Linked DNA regions of Cryptosporangium aurantiacum. Each later gene encodes a partner of the first gene's protein in a complex. Links are inferred from orthologs where the notes say so. Each region holds a gene or a part of one and is shown in the gene's direction. Other genes may lie near its edges. The genes, in order: rpmJ and BUB75_RS07500.

Region 1 (3,085 bases):
CGCTGCCTACCTGAAGATGGCGCAGGTCTGCGAGGACGCGATGTGGGCCGGGTTCGCGGCCGCGCGCGTCGGAGGCCGGCTCACCGACATCAGCCACGCCGTCGAGACCGCGGTCCGCGCCGGCGGTAAGTACGGGATCGTCAAGCACTACGGTGGCCACGGCATCGGCACCGAGATGCACCAGGATCCGCACGTCCTCAACTACGGCAAGCCGGGACGCGGGCCGAAGCTGCGGGTCGGGATGGCGCTGGCGATCGAGCCGATGATCACGATGGCCGACCCGGAGACCGATGAGCTGGAGGACGGCTGGACGGTGGTGACCGTCGACGGCTCGCGCGCGGCGCACACCGAACACACGTTTGTCCTGACCGACGACGGCCCGTGGGTGCTGACCGCGCTGGACGGCGGCGTTTCCCGCCTCGGCGACGCGGTCACCCGGCAGCAACCCCGCGACTGAGCGACACTGGAGCCATGTCGTCCCCGTTACCCGACGTGCCGGAACCGAGGCGTCCCGATGTTCGGGTAGGGGACGCCGAGCGCCAGGCCGTCGTCACTCGTCTGAAGGCAGCCCTCGACGAGGGCAGGCTCGACCTCCACGAGTTCGACGAGCGGGCTGCGGCGGCCTACGCCGCGAAGACCGAGTCGGACCTCACACCGCTCACCGCCGACCTGCCGGAGCAGCACCCGCAGCCGGCGTCGAGCGTCACCGCGCGGAAACGTCTCACCAGTGGGGAATCCAGCTGGATCCGGCTGGCGGTGCTGCTGACCGGCATCTGGCTGATCACCAGCATCGCCCGCGGGGAGGTCACGTTCTACTGGCCGATCTTCCCGCTCGGAATCTGGGGTCTCGTCCTGCTGGCCAACCGCCTCACGGGGCGGCGTGACTAGGGCCGGTTTGGCGGGTCAGGCCACGACAACGTAGACTTCGTTGCTGGCGCGTTGCGTCTGTTCTCCTCGCATGTCTAGCGGGGGGACGCGGCTGAAGACCGACGTGTTGATCCAGAGTTTTACCGCCGGTGCCTCCGGGCCCGGAACGACGTCACGATTGCGGAGGACATGCCCAAGAAAGACGGGGCCATCGAAATCGAAGGCCGAGTCGTCGAAGCGCTGCCGAACGCGATGTTTCGCGTGGAGCTGCAGAACGGCCACCTCGTCCTTGCCCACATCTCCGGGAAGATGCGGCAGCACTACATCCGCATCCTGCCCGAGGACCGGGTTGTCGTGGAGCTCTCGCCCTACGACCTGTCCCGTGGGCGCATCGTCTACCGCTACAAGTAACGAGCAGCGCGCTAGGCCTCACGGCTGGCGAGCGTTTTCAAGGAGATGGCGACAGCCGTGAAGGTCAACCCGAGCGTCAAGCCGATCTGTGACAAGTGCAAGGTGATCCGCCGTCACGGGCGGGTCATGGTGATCTGCGAGAACCTGCGCCACAAGCAGCGGCAGGGCTGATCGCCGCCGCCCTCTCCTCAGGGCGGCGAGAAGATTCTGCCTCGCGCAGTCATCGCAACTCAGTAAAGCGTCTCCAGGCGTGAGCACGTGCTCACGTCCCACCCCCGGTCGGAGGCCGGGGCCCGCCCGGGCAGGCGGGATCCGGAGACGCGCAGACCTCCGCAGACGAAGGAGTACGCCCACCCATGGCACGTCTCGTCGGCGTAGACCTCCCCCGCGAGAAGCGGCTAGAGATCGCGCTCACGTACATCTTCGGTATCGGCCGGACCCGTTCCCTGGAGACGATCAAGGCGACCGGGCTCAACCCGGACACCCGCGTTCGCGACCTGTCGGACGAGGACCTGGTTCGACTCCGTGACTACATCGAGGCCTCGTTCCGGGTCGAAGGTGACCTGCGCCGCGAGGTCGCCGCTGACATCCGGCGCAAGATCGAGATCGGTTGCTACCAGGGCATCCGGCACCGGCGCGGCCTTCCTGTGCGCGGTCAGCGCACGCACACCAACGCGCGTACCCGTAAGGGCCCGCGCAAGACCGTGGCCGGCAAGAAGAAGCCGGGCAAGAAGTAATCGCCCGCGCGGCGGCGTGAGTAGTCCGCCGCCCGCTTCAGGAGCCGACTAGCCAACCGCTTTCTCGAGGAGAATTTCCGCAATGCCACCGAAGAGCCGTGGCGCCGGGGTCAAGAAGGTCCGGCGCAAGGAAAAGAAGAATGTCGCGCACGGCCACGCGCACATCAAGAGCACGTTCAACAACACGATCGTGTCGATCACGGACCCGCAGGGCAACGTGATCAGCTGGGCCTCCGCCGGCCACGTGGGCTTCAAGGGCTCGCGTAAGTCGACGCCGTTCGCCGCCCAGATGGCTGCCGAGAACGCTGCCCGCAAGGCGCAGGAGCACGGCATGCGCAAGGTCGACGTCTTCGTGAAGGGCCCGGGCTCCGGTCGCGAGACCGCCATCCGGTCGCTGCAGGCCACCGGCCTGGAGGTGGGGTCGATCTCCGACGTCACCCCGATGCCGCACAACGGCTGCCGCCCGCCCAAGCGCCGCCGCGTCTGATCAGCACCACGTTACGAGGAGACTGAGGAGAAATGGCCCGTTACACCGGTGCTGACTGCCGCCGCTGCCGGCGCGAGAAGATGAAGCTGTTCCTCAAGGGCAGCAAGTGCGAGTCGCCGAAGTGCCCGATCGAGGTTCGTCCCTACCCGCCGGGCCAGCACGGCCGCGGTCGGACCAAGGACAGCGAGTACCTGCTCCAGCTGCGTGAGAAGCAGAAGGCCAAGCGCATCTACGGCGTTCTGGAGAAGCAGTTCGGCGGCTACTACGTCGAGGCGAACCGCAAGCAGGGCAAGACCGGCGACATCCTGCTCCAGATCCTGGAGTCCCGCCTGGACAACGTCATCTACCGGGCCGGCTTCGCCAAGTCCCGCGACATGGCGCGCCAGGTGGTCCGGCACGGTCACGTGCTGGTCAACGGCGTCAAGGTCGACATCCCGTCGTACCGCGTCAGCGAGAACGACATCGTCGAGGTCCGGGAGAAGTCCCGCGAGCTCACGCCGTTCGTCGTGGCGCGCGCCGAAGCCGGCTCCCGTGGGATCCCGGCCTGGCTCGAGGTTCTCTCCAGCCAGATGCGGATCCTGGT
Region 2 (3,160 bases), on another replicon or contig:
GACCATGGTTACGGAGCGCCGCCGCAGCTCGGCACTGGAGATTGTCCTGACGACGTTCGCGCTGATCGTGCTCGGCGCGTGGTTCGTGGCGATGTGCCTCTACGGGCCGTTCCTCGCGCTCGTCGGTCCGGACTGCGATGCGGATCGCGGACTGGCCTGCACCGTAGCCGGAGGCTGGCTGATGATCAGCCTGCCTGCGGTGTCGACGTTGATCGCGTTGATCGTCGCGCTGTTCGGCTTCCGCTACCGCGGGTGGGGGCGCGCCGGTGTCATCGGCGCGGCCTACCTTGTGCCGCCGCTCGGGCTCGCGATCGCCATCCAGATGGCGGGGGGCGCGTTCTGAGCGCTCAGAGGCGGAACACGAACGCGTAGGAGATCGCGGCAGCGACGAGCGCCCCGATCACCGCGCCGAGGATCGTCCAGCCGAACGGGAACGCCAGCAGCACGAACGTCAGCACTCCGGCGACGGCGGGAACCACCGGCTTCGGAACGGCCGGGATCGTCGGGCGGTGGTCGGTGTGCGGGTCGGGGGTGGCGTCGGCCTCCTCCCGGTCTTCCGCGATCTCCGCGGGGGAGCGGGTGTCGACCTCGTCGTAGGTCGTGGCGAGCGCGTCGTGGTGCGGATCCGAGTCGAGGTCGGTGGAACGATCCGCGTCCGAGGGGTTCACAGTCATGTCGTGTCGCTACCCGGCGGACGCGCACACGAAAACGCCCGGCCTTCTCGGCCGGGCGTCGCGCTGGGGTCAGCGTTCCTCGTGGAGCTCCGCGTGGCGACCTGCGTCTCGGCACGGTGTCGTACTTCGGGGGTGTCAGCGTTCCTCGCGGAACTCCACGTGGCGACCTGCGTCTCGGCACGGTGTCGTACCTCGGGGGTGTCAGCGTTCCTCGCGGAACTCCACGTGGCGACCTGCGTCTCGGCACGGTGTCGTACTTCGGGGGTGTCAGCGTTCCTCGCGGAACTCCACGTGGCGACCTACGCGGGGGTCGTACTTCGTCAGCGTGAGCCGGTCGGGGTCGTTCCGCCGGTTCTTCCGGGTGACGTACGTGAAGCCGGTGCCCGCGGTCGACCGCAGCTTGACTACCGGGCGGAGCTCGTTGCCCTTGGCCATTTCTCTCTCCCACTCGCCGGAGCTTGCGGTTAGTGTAACGAAAACCATGTTCAAGTATTCCGCCGTGCGCGGGAACATGTGACCAGTGGGTTGGGTTATCCAACCGAGCGGCCAGAAAGTGGCCGCGAACAGAGAGGAACGTCGGCATGAAGCCTGGTATCCACCCCGAGTACCGCCCGGTGGTGTTCCGTGACCGGTCGGCGGACGTGGCGTTCCTGACCCGCTCGACGGTGACCACGAGCCGCACGATCGAGTGGTCGGACGGCACCACATACCCGCTGGTCGAGGTCGACATCTCGTCGGCCAGCCACCCGTTCTACACCGGTAAGCAGCGCATCCTCGACAGCGCCGGTCGCGTCGAGAAGTTCCGCGCTCGCTACGCGAAGAAGAAGTAAGCCCCGCTCCCGGGAGCCCACAGGGCCGTTGGTTAGGGCCCTTGGGCTACCGGGGGAGGCTTGTGTGCGCGTGGTGCGTGCGCTCGGGCTGCTCGTCGCGGTCGTCGTACGCGGCACGGCGCGGCCGAATCGATGCGGACCCAGGGATTTCTCAAAACTAACAGTGTTTGCCATCGGTCGTCGGTAACAATCGGCGCGTGCTCACCGCGCGAATTCCGCAACTAGCCGACGCCGGCACCGGCCCCGGCCGGCCGGAGGTCCGCGCGCTGCTCGAGCAGGTTCGTGCACATCAGGGCGGTGGCCTCGTCGTGCAGGGCCCGCCCGGAATCGGCCGGACGTCGCTGCTCCGGTACGCCGCGGACGCCGCCCAGGGTTTTGTCGTCCTGACCGCCGAAGGCGTGGAGGCCGAGTCGGACCTCCCGTTTGCCGCCCTGCACCGGCTCCTGATGCCGCTCGCGGCCCGGGTCTCCACGCTCCCGAAGCTCCAGGCCGCGACGCTGACCAGGGCGATGGCCGGTGACCCGACGGACGTCCCCGGCGAGCTGCCGCTCTGCGTCGCGGTGCTCGAACTGCTGGTGCGGACGGCGAGCCGCCGGCCGGTGCTGTGCTGCGTCGACGACGTCCACCTGGTCGACGAGGCCTCCCGGGACGCGCTGGCGTTCGTGGCCAGGCGGTTGGCCGCCGAGAAGGTCGCGATCGTGTTCACGATGCCCGACGACCGGCCGCCGCTGCCCGGCCTGCCGTCGCTCACGCTGCCGGGCCTGGCGCCGCCGGCCTCGGCCGCGCTGATCGGCCGGCTGCTCGCCGGTGACGTCGCCGCCGACGTCGCGGCCGCGATCGCCCGGTCCTGCGCGGGCAACCCGCGTGCGATCGAGGAACTGACCCGGACGCTCTCCGCCGACCAGCGCGCCGGACGCGCGCCGCTACCGGAGACGCTGCCGCTCTACAGCCGGGTGCGCCGCGAGTACGACGAGCGGATCGCCCGGCTGCCGCTCGCCGCGCGCCGGCTCCTGCTGCTGGTCGCGACCGACGAACAGCTCGACGCGGGGACCCTGGCCCGCGCCGCCGAAGCGGGCGGTGGCCACCTGTCGGCGTTGGAGCCGGCCGAGGCGGCAGGCCTCGTGCACGAGGTCGACGGCGCGGTGCGGTTCCGGTTCCCGCTGCTGCGCGGCGCGGTTTACCAGGCGGCGTCGGCAGCCGATCGCCGCGCGGCCCACCAGCTGCTCGCGGAGGTGCTGGCGCACGAGGAGACCGACGCCGGTACCCGCGCCGAGGCCGAGTGGCGGCTGCGACGGGCCTGGCACCTGGCGGCGCTCGCGCCCGAGCCCGGTGGGGCCGACGACGGCGTGGCCGACGAACTGGAGCGCGCCGCCGCCGCGGTCCGCGATAGCGGCGACCACGCCGCCGCGTCGTTCGCGGCCGAGCGGATCGCCGAGCTGACGCCGGAACCGGACGAGAAGGCCGGGCACCTGCTGGCCGCCGCCAAGGACGCCTGGCTCGCCGGGCAACCGCACCGGGCAGGCGTCCTGCTCGCGCGGTTGCGCCCGCCGCGACCGGAGACCGCGCTGCACGGGTTCCGCGATCTCCTGCGAGGCGAGATCGAGCTCCGCACCGGCCTTCCCGCCGCGGCTCAGGAACTCCTGCTCGGCGCCGCCG

The links.
Region 2: rpmJ (region 1) and BUB75_RS07500 share a complex: the UniProt entries of both Bacillus subtilis proteins name them as parts of the 50S ribosomal subunit. The link is inferred for Cryptosporangium aurantiacum from one-to-one orthologs.

The regions. Positions count from the first base shown.
Region 1 is NZ_FRCS01000005.1:508,889-511,973, reverse strand. Bases 121-2,892 are described here. They hold rpmJ (50S ribosomal protein L36), read left to right. Parts: upstream 121-1,335; coding sequence 1,336-1,449; downstream 1,450-2,892. Other genes in these bases: rpsD (30S ribosomal protein S4), read left to right, coding at 2,535-2,892; rpsK (30S ribosomal protein S11), read left to right, coding at 2,098-2,502; rpsM (30S ribosomal protein S13), read left to right, coding at 1,635-2,015; infA (translation initiation factor IF-1), read left to right, coding at 1,057-1,278; BUB75_RS20005 (DUF1707 SHOCT-like domain-containing protein), read left to right, coding at 472-888. Outside these bases: more of map, read left to right, coding at 1-120; more of rpsD, read left to right, coding at 2,893-3,085.
Region 2 is NZ_FRCS01000002.1:137,113-140,272, reverse strand. Bases 33-2,879 are described here. They hold BUB75_RS07500 (type B 50S ribosomal protein L31), read left to right. Parts: upstream 33-1,255; coding sequence 1,256-1,504; downstream 1,505-2,879. Other genes in these bases: BUB75_RS07495 (AAA family ATPase), read left to right, coding at 1,702-2,879; rpmG (50S ribosomal protein L33), read right to left, coding at 942-1,109; BUB75_RS07510 (hypothetical protein), read right to left, coding at 348-674; BUB75_RS07515 (hypothetical protein), read left to right, coding at 33-343. In the rest of the region: more of BUB75_RS07515, read left to right, coding at 5-32; more of BUB75_RS07495, read left to right, coding at 2,880-3,160. UniProt on the Bacillus subtilis protein: While neither of the L31 paralogs is essential, this protein does not seem to function as the main L31 protein.